2 regions of the Dickeya dadantii NCPPB 898 genome follow, and region 1 is predicted to be linked to the other one. Evidence: predicted binding sites of a transcription regulator. Region 1 holds the regulator's gene; the other holds the start of a gene.
What was found. The regulator CRP, encoded in region 1, controls carbon source genes, mostly activating them, when cyclic AMP is high. The targets are predictions, from matches to a motif close to ATGTGANNNNNNTCACAT.
Positions count from the first base shown of each region.

Region 2: a site for CRP is predicted at 3,770-3,787, ahead of DDA898_RS14820 (YfcZ/YiiS family protein). Genes of this name have one in related genera too.

Region 1 covers NZ_CM001976.1:4,332,290-4,340,146, forward strand. Annotated here, with positions in the region: gene DDA898_RS19500 (hydrolase) at 1-944, shown strand, start outside; gene DDA898_RS19505 (YheU family protein) at 941-1,177, shown strand; gene DDA898_RS19510 (phosphoribulokinase) at 1,304-2,173, shown strand; gene DDA898_RS19515 (OsmC family protein) at 2,219-2,626, opposite strand; gene crp (cAMP-activated global transcriptional regulator CRP) at 3,015-3,647, shown strand; gene argD (bifunctional acetylornithine/succinyldiaminopimelate transaminase) at 3,736-4,959, opposite strand; gene DDA898_RS19530 (aminodeoxychorismate synthase component II) at 5,080-5,655, opposite strand; gene DDA898_RS19535 (helix-turn-helix domain-containing protein) at 5,896-7,101, opposite strand; gene DDA898_RS22575 (helix-turn-helix domain-containing protein) at 7,495-7,812, opposite strand.
Region 2 covers NZ_CM001976.1:3,288,783-3,296,639, reverse strand. Annotated here, with positions in the region: gene mlaA (phospholipid-binding lipoprotein MlaA) at 1-186, shown strand, start outside; gene mqo (malate dehydrogenase (quinone)) at 605-2,176, shown strand; gene fadL (long-chain fatty acid transporter FadL) at 2,262-3,527, opposite strand; gene DDA898_RS14820 (YfcZ/YiiS family protein) at 3,909-4,205, shown strand; gene fadI (acetyl-CoA C-acyltransferase FadI) at 4,485-5,804, shown strand; gene fadJ (fatty acid oxidation complex subunit alpha FadJ) at 5,801-7,857, shown strand, end outside.

The DNA.
Region 1 (7,857 bases):
ACCCGCACCTGCAGACCTTGCTGCCGCGGTTGCTTCGCCGCCATCCGGCCCTGAAGCCGGTGTGGCAGAAACTGACTATGCCGGACGGGGATTTTGTCGATCTCGCCTGGAGCGAAGCGCCGACTCAGGCGCAGCACAAACCTCGCGTGGTGCTGTTTCATGGGCTGGAGGGCAGTTTTCACAGTCCTTACGCCCACGGGTTGATGGCCGCCTGTCAGCGGCGCGGCTGGCTGGCGGTGGTGATGCACTTTCGCGGTTGCGGCGGACAACCCAACCGTCTGCCGCGCGCTTATCACGCCGGCGAAACCGAGGACGCTCGCTATTTCCTGCACTGGCTGAACCAGACGCTGGGTGCCGCCCCCACCGCGGCGGTCGGAGTATCGCTGGGCGGCAACATGCTGGCCTGCCTGCTGAGCCGTCAGGACGCGCCCGGCACGCTGAACGCCGCGGCGATCGTCTCCGCGCCGCTGATGCTGGAGCCTTGCAGCCGCCGTCTGGAGCACGGGTTTTCCCGCGTGTACCAATCGTATCTGCTTAATCTGCTGCGCCGCAGCGCTTTGCGCAAGCTTTCCGTCTACCCCGATTGCCTGCCCGTTTCCGCCGCGAGGCTACGACAAGTACGCCGCCTGAGAGAATTTGATGATCTGATCACCGCCCAGCTACATGGCTTTACCGATGCAACGGAGTATTACCGGCGCAGCAGCGCGCTGCCGCAGTTGTCGCACATCCGCCAGCCGTTGCTGATCATTCAGGCCAAAGACGATCCGTTCATGACGCCGGCCGTGATCCCCGATATATCGCAACTGCCGGCCAACATCGACTATCAACTGACGGAATGCGGCGGCCATGTCGGTTTTGTCGGCGGATCGTGGCGCAAACCCGAACTGTGGCTGGAACACCGTATTCCCGACTGGTTTACCCCTTATCTGGAGCAGAACGCATGATCATTCCCTGGCAAGAACTGGCGACGGAAACGCTGCAAAATCTGATTGAATCGTTCGTCCTGCGCGAAGGGACCGACTACGGCGAGCAGGAGCGAACGCTGGAAGAAAAAGTGGCTGATATACGCCAGCAACTGGCGCAGGGCGACGTGGTACTGGTGTGGTCGGAACTGCATGAAACCGTCAATATCATGCCCCGCAACCAGCTCAGCAGCGGTGAACGGTATCAGCCCTGAATCAATCGCTTAAAAACGTAAATTGGCGTGTCACCACGGTATAAACATGCTAACAATTATCAGATATCTCTGACCGGAGTTGGCGCCGTTCACCAGAGGTTGCCCCATTCACCGGAGGTTACACTCATGTCGCACCAGCATCCGATTATCGCGGTCACCGGCTCCAGCGGTGCGGGGACCACCACCACCAGCCTGGCGTTTCGCAAGATTTTCCAACAACTGAACCTTCGCGCCGCGCTGGTGGACGGCGACAGCTATCACCGCTATACCCGGCCGGAAATGGACATGGCGATCCGCAAAGCGCGGGATCTGGGGCGCCACATCAGCTATTTCGGGCCGGAAGCGAACGATTTCTGCCAGTTGGAACACACCTTTATCGAATATGGCCTCAGCGGCACCGGCCAGACCCGCAAATACCTACACACCTACGACGAGGCGATTCCCTACAATCAGGTGCCCGGCACCTTCACCCCCTGGGAGCCGATGCCGGAACCGACCGACCTGTTGTTTTACGAGGGGCTGCACGGCGGCGTGGTCACCGACCAGCACGATGTGGCGCAGCATGTCGACCTGCTGGTCGGCGTGGTGCCGATCGTCAACCTGGAGTGGATTCAGAAGCTGGTGCGCGATATCAACGAGCGCGGTCACTCCCGCGAGGCGGTAATGGATTCCGTCGTGCGTTCGATGGAGGATTACATCACCCACATCACCCCGCAGTTTTCCCGCACCCACATCAACTTTCAGCGCGTGCCGACGGTGGATACCTCTAACCCGTTCGCCGCCAAAGCCATTCCGTCAATGGACGAAAGTTTCGTGGTGATTCATTTTCAGGGGCTGGACCACATTGACTACCCTTACCTGCTGGCGATGTTGCAGGGCTCGTTCATTTCCCACATCAACACGCTGGTGGTGCCGGGCGGCAAAATGGGGCTGGCGATGGAACTGATCATGATGCCGCTGGTGCAGCGATTAATAGAAGGCAACCATATTGACTAAGCGACGCGGCGGAGCACCGAAACTCGCCGCCGCGTGCCTGACGATTTAGTCGAGCGCGATCACTTCGTGGCTGTGGGTGATCGTCACCGCTTTCTCCAGCATCAGCGCCACGGAGCAGTATTTCTCCGCCGACAGCGACACCGCACGCTCCACGGCCTTGTCGTTCAACCCTTTGCCGGTAACGATAAAGTGCAGGTTGATGGCGGTGAACAAACGCGGCGCTTCCTCACGGCGTTCAGAGGTCAGGCGCACTTCGCAGTCCGCCACATCGTAGCGGCCTTTCTGCAGGATAGACACCACATCAATGGCGCTGCATCCGCCTGCCGCCATCAGCACCATTTCCATCGGGCTGGGCGCTTTATCGCCGGCGTTGCCGTCCATCAGCAGTTGATGTCCGGACGCGGACTCGCCAAGAAACGTTAACCCTTCAACCCATTTCACCCGAGCCTGCATAAGTTTGCCCTCAATCAATTATTTTTGAAATTTTACACCGCTTATGTATAAAAAAGTCTGATAATCAGAGCTTAATCATGCTGAAGCGAGACAACACAAGACACTACACTCAACCTGTGTTACAAACGAAGGCGTAAACCGGTGTGCGTTGAGCCTCTGCCTGACCAGCCGCCGGCTTACTGGCGTCATCCGATATACCCTCAATAATTCGATTGCAGGAAAGCCAACGCGCCTGCAGCCTGAAGTATGACGGTTATAGACAGCCTCAGTATATTCCCTGACGTCATTCCGCCAGGACGGAATTGAATTATAACTATGTTATCACGCCGTACAGGGAACTCTGAGCCCTGTGATTTGCGCAGTGAATTACAACAGAGGATAACAGCGAATGGTTCTCGGCAAACCGCAAACAGACCCGACTCTCGAATGGTTCCTTTCTCATTGCCACATTCACAAGTACCCATCGAAGAGCACTCTGATTCATCAGGGTGAAAAAGCAGAGACGCTTTACTACATCGTGAAAGGCTCGGTTGCCGTGCTGATCAAGGATGAAGAAGGCAAGGAAATGATTCTTTCTTATCTGAATCAGGGCGATTTTATCGGCGAACTTGGTTTGTTCGAAGATGGTCAGGAACGCAGTGCGTGGGTCCGGGCGAAAACCGCCTGCGAAGTCGCTGAGATTTCCTATAAAAAATTCCGCCAGCTGATTCAGGTCAACCCGGATATTCTGATGCGGTTGTCCTCGCAGATGGCGCGACGCCTGCAGGTGACCTCGCAGAAAGTCGGCAACCTGGCGTTCCTCGACGTAACCGGCCGTATCGCGCAAACCCTGCTCAACCTGGCCAAGCAACCGGACGCCATGACCCACCCGGACGGCATGCAAATCAAGATCACCCGGCAGGAGATCGGTCAGATTGTCGGCTGTTCCCGCGAAACTGTCGGTCGTATCCTGAAGATGCTGGAAGATCAGAACCTGATCTCCGCCCACGGTAAAACCATCGTGGTGTACGGCACCCGCTGATTATCATCCACCGGATCAAAATCAGCCGGATCAAAAAGAGCGTGCCCAGGCACGCTCTTGTCGTTTTAGTGCAGAGAAAAGCCGTGGCTTACGCGCCTTTCACCACCTGCTCCACTGCTTTCCCGAACAGCGCCATGCCTTGATCGATCTCTTCCGGAGTAATCACCAGCGACGGCACAAAACGGATCACGTCCGGCCCCGCCACCAAAATCATCAACCCCAGGTCCGCCGATGCGGCCAGGAAATCCCTGGCGCGGCCATGCCAGGCCGGTTTCAGCTGCGCGCCCAGCAGCAGACCCATGCCGCGGATTTCGTCGAAAATATCGTACTGCGCATTAATGCGCTCCAGCGCAGACACAAAGCGCGCATGACGATCCACCACCCCGGACAGCACCTCCGGCGTGTTGATCACATCCAGCGCCGCTTCCGCCACCGCGCAGGCCAGCGGATTGCCGCCGTAGGTCGTGCCGTGAGTACCGACCGCCATCACCGACGCAATCTCTTCCGTGGTCAGCATCGCGCTGATCGGGAAACCGCCGCCCAGCGCTTTGGCGGTGGTCAGAATATCCGGCGTGATGCCGTAATGCATATAAGAGAACAGCTTGCCGCTGCGGCCCATGCCGCACTGCACTTCGTCAAATACCAGCAGCGCCTGATACTGATCGCACAGCTCGCGCACGCCGCTGAGGAAGGCCGGCGTAGCGGGCGTGATACCGCCTTCGCCCTGAATCGGCTCCAGCACCACCGCGCAGGTGTGGTCATCCATCACCGCTTTTACCGCGTCCAGATCGTTGAACGGCACATGCACGATGTCCGCCGGTTTCGGGCCGAAACCATCGGCGTATTTCGGCTGGCCGCCGACGGAAACGGTGAACAGCGTACGGCCGTGGAACGACTGATAAAACGAAATGATCTTGGTCTTGTACGGGCTATGGCGGGTAATGGCGTAATGGCGAGCCAGCTTGAATGCCGCTTCGTTGGCTTCCGCACCGGAGTTAGCGAAAAAGACGCGGTCGGCAAAGGTGGCATTGATCAGTTTGGTGGCCAAACGCAGCGCCGGTTCGTTGGTGAACACGTTACTGGTATGCCACAGGGTTTCGCCCTGCTCTTTCAACGCCGCCACCAGCGCCGGATGGCAGTGCCCCAACGCCGTTACCGCGATGCCGCCGGAAAAGTCGATATATTCCTTGCCCTGCTGATCCCAGACACGGCTCCCTTTGCCTTTTACCGGCACAAACTGCGCGGGTGCATAAACCGGAAGAATTACCTTATCGTAAGTATCCCGTGTTACTGCTGCTTTCTCTGTCGCCATTTGCTGCCCCGTTGTGATATCCGTGGTTTTCGAGTGAAAATATAGTCATTAAATATGCATAAAAAATCAAAAATACGCAATCATTAATCCGGTAATGCCGGATTTGCGCCCGCTATCCACCTATAAATCAAGGAAATTTCTCAGTAGCTGGTGTCCCTGCTGGCTGAGAATGCTTTCCGGGTGGAACTGCACGCCTTCCAGCGGCAGCGAGCGGTGACGCACACCCATGATCTCATCGATTCCGGCGTCGTTCTCGGTCCAGGCGGTCACCTCAAAACAATCAGGCAGCGAATCCTTTTCCAGAATCAGCGAGTGATAACGGGTGACGGTTAACGGGTTTGCCAGCCCGGCGAATACGCCGCGGCCAGCGTGCCGTACCGGCGAAGTCTTGCCATGCATCACCTGACGGGCGCGCACCACCCGCGCGCCAAACGCCTGCCCCAGCGCCTGATGCCCCAGACACACCCCCAAAATCGGCAACGTGCCGGCGAAATGGCGGATAGCCGCCAGCGAAATCCCGGCGTCATCCGGCGTACAGGGGCCAGGGGAAATCACCAGCCGTTGCGGCGATAACCGCTCAATGTCCGCCAGCGTCAGCGCATCATTACGCCTGACCAGCACCTCCGCCCCCAACTCGCAAAAATACTGGTACAGGTTGTAGGTAAAGGAGTCGTAGTTGTCGATAAGTAGCAGCATATCTTTATCTATCAGCGGGTGAATGGCGTTATGCTCGGTGCAGGCGTCATGTCTAACACAACATGATGCAGAATGAATGATGTCGAGTCTGAAGAGTTGAGACACGGTTGTCCAGATGCGAGCCTGAAACAGCCGGAGAAGGCAGTAAATGGAGAAGAAAATAAATAAAGAAATGGGTGCCAATACCGCGAAAAACCCGGCCATGCCATGGCCGGGGACGTTAAGAAAGGGAGCCGGCTGTCACCCGGTTTCATCACGCAACACCACCGGGTTGAATTTTTTCCGGAACTCGATGGGCGTAACGCCGGTATAACGTTTGAACATTTTCTCAAAATGGCTCAGGTCGCCATAGCCGCAATCCAGATAGAGATTGGTGATCCGGCTCATGGGGTGGCATTCCAGCCGCTGGCAGGCATAGAAAATGCGGGTCTGATTCAAAATCTGCTTAAACGACAGCCTGAGGCTGTGCTTGAGCAGATAGGAGAGATGCGACGGGCTGATGTGGGAATTCTCCGCCAGCTCAATCAGCGTCACCTCCTGCTGGAAATGTTCACCCAGATACAGTAACGCCTTGATCACCGACGGGTGAAACTGCTGCAGAGCGTCCTGATCGCGGCTGAGCACCGCATCGCACAATGAACGGTTAATCCGTTGCCGCTCGCCCGACGCCTCCAGCTCAGTTCGTGTCACGATTTGCGGCAGAATGCTACTGGCCTGCGCCAGGTCGATCTCGGCGTCGTCGCTGAGCATCAACAGCCGGGCGACACTATGCCACAGTTGCCGCACGTTGCCGGGCCAGTCGTAATGATGCAGGTGAAACAGCACCTCGGGATGCAATGTCTGCCGGACGGACTGACGGTACGCCTGCCAGGCGGCATGAACCAGTTCGGCGATATCCTGCGTTCTGCCTTTCAGCGCCGGCACTGACAGCGACTGGCAGCCAAATGCCGACACCAGCTGCGCACCGGGTTGCGCCGGCGACGCACGTTGCTCGGTCAGCGTCGCAATCAGCCCAAACACCAGACGCAGCTCGCTCCGCCGGGCATGTTCCACCCGAAGCAACGCCAGAGCCTTCTGCTGCTGCTGTTCGGTTAGCGTATCAAAACCAGGAATACACAGGGTCAACCGACGATCGTCGGGAATCGCGGCAAGAACCTGTTCCAGCCGTTTGATGGGATCACCTTCGCCACCCAATTCGACATAGCGCCCCTGCAGCGCCTGTAGTCTGGCGCGAATATAGCCGGTGATTTCAGACAGATCCGCGCCCGGCTCGCCAAAAAGCAGAATAGGCCTGCCGGATAACATCAACCGATCAATCCGGTCACGCAATACCGAAGGCAAAAAGATAAATTCCGGGATATGTCGCCCCACCGAATAGCCCGTGAAGGGTATTTTTTCGGCAGGAATACTTTTTAGTTTACCAGGTAGTATATTTTCTGTTTTCACGGGAAAATCCTTTATTCAACTCCTGCCAGTGCACATTCCACAATAAAATGCGCCCCTTTATAAGAAATGACGTGGCTTCTGCGACACGACCAATCTTATTCAAACCGTTATTTCGACAATGGAAATGAATCCGCAGATTCGGTCGACAGACTCTCTGGACAAACCCTGGTAAAAATAATGTAAATCCCTTTACTGATTTTTTATTCATTATCACCGTTGTATCGGGATAAAAATAAATGCATTCCCTGCCGGTATTAAATTCAGCCTAATAAACATTCAACGTAATTTTATCGTTGAATAGATCATCATTATTTTTATACAACCACTCTTATCACAATGATAAAAATGAGTTCATTCTAAAAACCATTAAAATATTATTTTCTATATCTACATTCATATTTTATTCGCATCACGCAGAACCAGCATCTGATATAAATCAGCAAAAAGAAATGCGATATATTTATACTCATCGGAATTAACATCACAGGGTGCGTGATCATGTGACTGCAGCACGAGATTCTCCTCGGTGACCTCAAAGAACTTTGCAAATTTATACAGAGTCTGTCGGGAAATCGGCTTACCTAACTCCGCTCTTTTTATTGTAGAAATAGAGATATAACACTTTGATTCAAGGCTTTGTTCTGACAGTTCCTCCTGACTTAATTTTTTTTTAACCTGAGGTCTTTGATCACTGCTGTGTTCACCATAAATCCGTTGTTAGACATACATTCCCCTCTGCAATCAAAATCAATACAC
Region 2 (7,857 bases), 1.0 Mb from region 1:
ACTCGCGCCCGTCTGTTGGATTCCGACGCGCTGCTGCATAATTCGTCCGACCCTTACCTGATGGTGCGCGATGCCTATTTCCAGCGGCATGACTTCCTGGCTAGCGACGGTAAATACACCCCGGCGGCTAATCCGAATGCCAAAGCGATTGAAGGCAGCCTGGACGAGATCGATTCAGATAAATAAGTATTCTTTCAGCATTGACAGGCGCCTGCGGGCGCCTTTTTTCACCCACCTTGTTATCTGCCCACCAGAAACTCATCAAACTGATTGTTTGTGAAACGTTATATTGTTGTTGAGCGTTTATTTAATTACATAAATTTATTTCCACCGCTTATGTAACAATAATAACAGCCGGTTAGAGAGGGTAACGATTCAGCAGCCCTGAGCAGGCAATCCACGTATTGCGTCATGTGCTCTTATCTCCGCCTGCCGTCAGCCATTTCTGCTCTATGCTGAAATAGACAAAGGCGTTGCCGTGCACCTGCTATAGGGTTGGCGCCGTGTTTCTCATGGCTCATCGTTCCTGCATCGTTATCTCGCTAATCTGGAATCACCCTTGTTCACCTGCAGGGATGACACATTGACATAACGGGACATAAATATGAAAAAACTATTGGTTACCACCTTGTGTCTGGGCGCCATAGGGCTGGCACAGCCTGTCATGGCGGAAGAAAATAAGGCAGTGGATGTGGTGTTGATCGGCGGCGGCGTCATGAGCGCCACGCTGGGTACCTATCTGCAGGCGCTGGAACCGAATTGGACCATCAGTATGGTCGAGCGTCTGGACAACGTGGCTGAGGAAAGCTCCAACGGCTGGAATAACGCCGGCACCGGCCACTCCGCCTTTATGGAACTGAACTACACGCCGGAAAAAGCCGATGGCTCGATCGACATCAGCAAGGCGGTCGAAATCAGCGAAGCGTTCGAAGTTTCCCGTCAGTTTTGGTCTTATCAAATTTCTCACAATGTGATGAAAGACCCGTCGTCATTCATCAACAGCGTGCCGCACATGAGTTTCGTATGGGGCGACGACAACGTCAATTACCTGCACAAACGTTACCAGGCGCTGCAACATAGCACCCTGTTTCGCGGCATGGAGTTCTCCGACAACGCGGATCAGATCAAGCAGTGGATCCCGCTGGTGATGGAAGGGCGCGATCCGCAACAGAAGATTGCCGCTACCCGTATGCCGATCGGCACCGATGTTAACTACGGCGAAGTCACCCGCCAACTGGTGGACGGGTTGAAGCAGCATTCGACCTTCAACCTGCAACTGAGCAACGAAGTGCGTGACATCAAGCGCAATCCGGACAAAACCTGGAACGTGGTGGTTGCCGACCTGAAAAACGGCGGTAAAGAAAGCGCTATCAAAGCCAAATTCGTGTTCATCGGCGCCGGCGGCGCGGCACTGCAACTGCTGCAGAAGTCAGGTATTCCGGAAGCGGACAACTATGGCGGCTTCCCGGTTGGCGGCGAGTTCCTGGTCACCGATAATCAGGACATCGTAAAACGTCATCTCGCCAAGGTATACGGTAAAGCTTCGGTTGGCGCGCCGCCGATGTCCGTACCGCATCTGGATACCCGTATCTTCAACGGTAAGCCGGCGCTGCTGTTCGGGCCGTTCGCGACCTTCTCCAGCAAATTCCTGAAAAACGGTTCGTTGTGGGATCTGCTCGCGTCCATGAACACCTCCAACTTTATGCCGATGGTGAATGTGGGGATCGATAATTTCGATCTGGTGAAATACCTGATCGGCCAGCTGATGATGAACGACGACGATCGTTTTGCCGCGTTGAAAGAGTACTTCCCGCAGGCCAAACAGTCTGACTGGCGTCTGGCGGTGGCGGGTCAACGCGTACAGATCATCAAGAAAGACAAAGAGCTGGGCGGCGTACTGAAGCTGGGCACCGAGATTGTCAGCGATAAAGACGGTACCATCGCCGCGCTGCTGGGCGCGTCGCCGGGTGCGTCCACCGCTGCGCCGATCATGCTGAGCCTGATGCAGACCGTGTTCAAGGATAAGGTCGCGACGCCGGAATGGCAGGCCAAATTGAAGGAGATCGTTCCGTCTTACGGCCAGAAACTGGAAGGCAATATCGACCTGACCAACAAGATCCGCGGCTACACCAGTAGCACGCTGAAACTGAACTACATGGAAGTGAAGCCGGAGTAATGCCGCTGGCATAAATCACCGACTTCTCATCAAACAAAAGGCCGCGATAGCGGCCTTTTTTACGAACAGAGATAGGGTGTTCAGGTTAGAAACTGTAGTTGAAGTTCACGCCGTACAGCCACGCCCGGCCTTTAGAGGTAAAGGTGTAAGAGGGCAGGTTAGCCGCAACGCCCGGTTCGTTGATGGTGACTTTCTGACCGTGCATATAAGACACGCCCACGTCCACCGAAGCGTCTTTGTTAAAGGCGTAGGTGGTGCCGGCGCTCAGCCAGAGACGATCCTGATCCGGGATGGAGATGGTGCGTTTGTCAGCCGGTACCGGACTGTCGTCAAACGCGATACCGGTGCGGAAAGTCCAGTTGTCGTCGTAGTAGTAAGTGGTGCCCAGCGCGATGCGGTAAGAATCGTGGAAGCGTTCATCCTTCTGGAACAACTGCTGGCCGTTGCTGTTGGTGGCACGTAGTTCCTGGAAGCTGCTCCAACTGGTGTAGGCCAGGCTATAGTGAACCGCCCACTGCGGAGCGACGCGGTGGTAAGCGGAGAACTCCCACATTTCCGGCAGGTTGAGCGTGAGCCTGGCGGGGATGGTGTTGCCGCTGGTGCCGCGCGGCGCCGCCAGGTCGTTTCTGAAGGAGCCGTCAAAATCGATGTCGACTTTAGAGCGATAACTCAGGCCGAAGCGGTTGTTCTTATCCAGTTCATACAGGATACCGGCGTTCCAGCCATAACCCCATTCTTTGCCATCCATATGGGTGATCTCAGATGTTGAACTCACACCCAGCACCGGGCCGACTTCGCCGGCGTTACGCACAAATTTGGCATCGGCGTACACGGCATTGACGCCCAGACCAAAGCTGAAATGCTGGTTGAGACGATAGGCCGCGCTCAGATTCAGGTTGGAGGTTTTCAGGTCGGTTTTGCCCGCAATGGAACCGGCGCTGAAATTGTCGCTGAACTCTGTCCCCAGCCCGAAGTTGGTGGTGGCGGAGGCGCCAACCGCCCACTGCTCGTTCAGCGGCATGATGAAATGCAGGTTGGGCACCCAGGCATGCGGCGCAATATTGTCTGCGCTGGCGTCGCGGCCGGTGCTGCTGGAGCCGCGCAAGTCGATATCCGGGTTAATGTAAGTCACGCCGCCGGAAAAGGCCGGGCGATCAAACAGCGTCATGGTCGCCGGGTTGCGGCTACCAGAGGTCGCATTGTCTGCAATTGCGCTTTCACCCGAGAAGGCGCGCCCCAGACCGGATGAGGAGAACTCATTCAACTGGAAACCAGCAGCGGTTGCATTGGATGCCATTAGCGCCAGCGCCACAGCAAGTGATGTTTTCTTTAACAGGACTTTCTGGCTCATGACCGAAACCTCACTGAACGTTTGCAATTTTTGTTAAGCGTGTAACAAGGGACGCGCATTGTAGGGGGGCTTAATGGGCTGACAAATCAGACCAGTTGCGCAAAGTATAAAAGTAAAACGATGAAATGTTTTCTTTTGGTTCCATAAATGTTGCGAAAATGATTTAAAAATTAGATCCAGTTAACAAATGTCATGATTGTGTTTAGGTCTTTTAGCCTATTTCATTGAAAAATAACGTTAAAGTGTGATTTGTATCACGTAATACCTCTTTAATTGGTAAGTGCTAGTGATAGACGACCGTGGTGAGTAAAATGGGGGCAGAATAGATGGATAGCGTGCTTCCGACTGGGGAAGCGCCTGTCGCCGCAGAGGAGTTTTGCCATGACAAACGCGATTAACAAATGTAGCGCGGAAGAAACCGCCGCCTGTTGCTGTGTGGATGTGGGAACCGTAATGGATAACACCGATTGCACCGCCTCTTACAGCCGTGTGTTTACCCACCGTAGCGACGCGGAGCAGACGCAGAAGCAACTGACGGAAAAAGCCCGTGCGGTTGAGTCCGAGCCCTGCGTGATTGACGCCCGCCTGTCGGAGGCGGAAGGCGGCGTTAAACTGGATATGGATTTCACGTTCAGCTGTCAGGCGGAAACCCTGATCTTCCAGCTGGGCCTGCGCTAACCGACCAAGTCGTAGTAGTCGTAATAGTAGTGCCGCTGTAGTGGCGTGCTCGCCCTCGCTTTGCGGCTGATACGCTGAGATCAGCCGCGTTTCCCGATGTTTTCCACTTCATTATTCCTTCTTTTTCATTACCTTTGCCGTCTTATTTCCATTGTGCATGAGCGCCCGGAAGCGTGGCATGGCTCGCTGTTTGGTATCTGCTTGTTTGCATAATGTAATCTTCAGGTTAACAATGAGTTCAGACCCATCGGTCTCTGAAAAGGGATGAACGGAATGGTTATGCGTGAACGCGAAGCAGTGCCGCTGGTCACCCGGCGTGGCGACCGCATTGCGATTGTTAGTGGGCTGAGAACCCCGTTTGCCCGACAGGCGACGGTCTATCATGGTATCCCGGCGCTGGAGCTGGGCACGCTGGTGGTCAATGAGCTGTTGCTTCGCAGCGGCGTCGAGCCGGAACAGGTGGAGCAACTGGTGTTCGGGCAGGTGATCCAGATGCCGGAAGCGCCCAATATCGCCCGCGAAATCGTGCTGGGCAGCGGCATGAGCGTGCTTACCGATGCATATAGCGTCTCCCGAGCCTGCGCCACCAGTTTTCAGGCGGTCGCCAACGTGGCGGAAAGCATTCTGGCCGGCGCTATCGACATCGGCATCGCCGGCGGCGCTGATTCGGCTTCTGTGCTGCCCATCGGCGTCAGCAAGGCGCTGGCGCGCACGCTGGTCGATCTCTCGCGCGCCAGAACCTTCCGCCAGCGGCTGGCGTTGTTCGCCCGTTTGCGGCCGCGGGACTTACTGCCGGTGGCGCCCGCCGTGGCCGAGTATTCCACCGGGCTGCGCATGGGCGATACCGCCGAGCAGATGGCGAAAGACTACCGCATCAGCCGCGAAGCGCAGGACGCTTTCGCCCATCTTTCCCATCAACGCGCTACGCAGGCCTGGGCCGACGGCGTACTGCGCGACGAGGTGATGACGGCCTGGGTGCCGCCGTATAAACAGGCCATCAATGAAGACAACACTATTCGTCGCGACAGCGCGCCGGAACAGTATTCCCGCCTTAAACCCGCCTTTGACCGTCGCTACGGCAGCGTAACCGCCGGCAACAGTTCGCCGTTAACCGACGGCGCCGCCGCGGTGTTGCTGATGAGCGAATCCCGCGCCCGCGAACTGAAACTGACGCCGCTCGGCTACCTGCGTAGCTATGCGTTCTGCGCCATTCCGGTGCAGCAGGACATGCTGGCAGGGCCGGCTTACACCACCCCGCTGGCGCTCGATCGAGCGGGTATCCGTCTGGACGATCTGGCGCTGATTGACATGCATGAAGCTTTCGCCGCTCAGACTCTGGCCAATCTGTACCTGTTCGCCAGCGCTGAATTTGCCCGCGATAAACTCGGGCGCAACGCGCCGGTGGGGGAGGTGGACCGTGAGCGCTTCAACGTGCGTGGCGGATCGCTCGCCTATGGGCATCCGTTTGCCGCGACCGGCGCGCGGATGATCACCCAGACGCTGCATGAATTGCGCCGGCGAGGCGGCGGATTGGGGCTGGTCACTGCTTGCGCGGCAGGCGGCCTGGGGGCAGCGATGGTGCTGGAGGTGACGCAATGACCGAACTGAATGCGATACATCAGGCGCACGAACATGAAGAGCACGCGGCTTTCCGGTTGACGCTACGCCCCGATCATATCGGCGTGATCACCGTGGATGTTCCCGGCGAGAAAGTGAATACCCTGAAAGCGGAATTCGCGGAACAGATGCGCGCGGTGCTGACGCAGGCTCGACAGCACAGTGGCCTACAGGGGCTGGTTATTCTCTCCGGCAAACCGGCGTCGTTTATTGCCGGGGCGGATATCGGCATGTTGGATGCCTGTTCCGACGCCGCGGCGGCGCAGGCGCTGGCTGAAACCGGGCAGGAAACACTGGAAGCGATCGCCCACCTGCCGTTCCCGGTGGTGGCGGCTATTCACGGCGACTGTCTGGGCGGCGGGCTGGAACTGGCGCTGGCTTGTGATTATCGCCTTTGTACGCCGGACGACAGCACCCGCCTCGGGTTGCCGGAAGTGCAATTGGGGCTATTGCCGGGCGCTGGCGGCACCCAGCGTCTTCCGCGCCTGATTGGCGTGGACCGCGCGCTGGAGTTGATCCTGACCGGGCGGCAACTGCGGGCGGCTCAGGCGCGGCGGCTCGGGTTGGTGGATGAAGTGGTGCCGCACGCCGTATTGCTGGAGGCGGCGCTGGGCTTTATTCGCCGCGGTAAACGGCAGCCGTCCTCGCCCGGCTGGCGGCACCGGCTACTGATGCTGCCTTACGTACGCCGCTGGTTGTTTGAGCGGGTGCGGCGGCAGACGCAGGCGAAAACTCAGGGCAATTACCCGGCGACGGCGCGTATTCTGGCGGTGGTGCGCCGGGGTCTGGAACAAGGTAGCCAGGCAGGCTATCAGGCGGAGGCCCGCGCTTTCGGCCGACTGGTGATGTCGCCGGAGTCGGTGGCGTTGCGGCGACTGTTTTTTACCGCCACCGCGCTGAAAAAAGATCAGGGCGCGTCGGTCGAGCCCGGCCCACTGCGCCGGGTTGGGGTGTTGGGCGGCGGTTTGATGGGCGGCGGCATTGCCGGCGTCACCGCGCTGAATGGTCAATTGCCGGTAAGGATTAAAGATATTCATGAGCAAGGCATCACCCATGCGCTGCGCAACAGCTGGCAGCGGTTGAGCAAACAGGTGGCGCGCCGCCGCATCACGCCCGCAGAGCAGCGACGGCAGATGAGCCTGATTTCCGGCGGCACCGATTATCGGGGATTTGAGCGCGTTGATGTGGTGGTGGAGGCGGTATTCGAAGAAGTGGCGCTCAAACAGCAGATGGTGCGGGAAACCGAAGCGGTGACGCCGCCGCATACGGTGTTTGCCACCAATACCTCGTCGCTGCCGATTCATCAGATCGCCGCCGGTGCCGGTCGGCCTGAGCAGGTGATAGGCCTGCACTATTTCAGCCCGGTGGACAAGATGCCGCTGGTTGAGGTTATTCCCCATGCCGGAACCAGCGAGCAGACGCTGTCCACCACGGTGGCGCTGGCGAAGAAGCAGGGTAAAACCGCCATCGTAGTAGCGGATAAAGCTGGGTTTTATGTTAACCGCATTCTGGCGCCTTACCTGAATGAGGCGGCCCGCTGTTTGCTGGAAGGCGAGCCGGTAGAATCGGTCGATCAGGCGCTGGTGCGTTTCGGTTTCCCAGTCGGGCCTTTTACCTTGCTGGATGAAGTGGGGATTGATGTGGCGATGAAGATTGTGCCGGTGCTGGTGGCGGAGCTGGGCGAGCGGTTTTGCGCGCCGCCGGCGCTGGAAGCCATTGCCCGCGACAACCGTAAAGGCCGTAAGAACGGACGCGGCTTTTATCGCTACGATCAGTCGCGTTATGAGCGGTTATGCGGTTTGTGGCGGCGTCAGGGCAACGTGTCCGACGGTAGTCTCTATCCCTTGCTGGATGTGACGCCCAAAGCGCACCTGGATCCGGCGCTGATTGCGCAGCGCTGCGTCATGATGATGCTGAATGAAGCGGTGCGCTGTCTGGATGAAGGGGTGATCCGCCGCCCGGGCGACGGCGACATCGGCGCGGTAATGGGGATCGGGTTTCCACCGTTTCTGGGCGGCCCATTCCACTACATGAA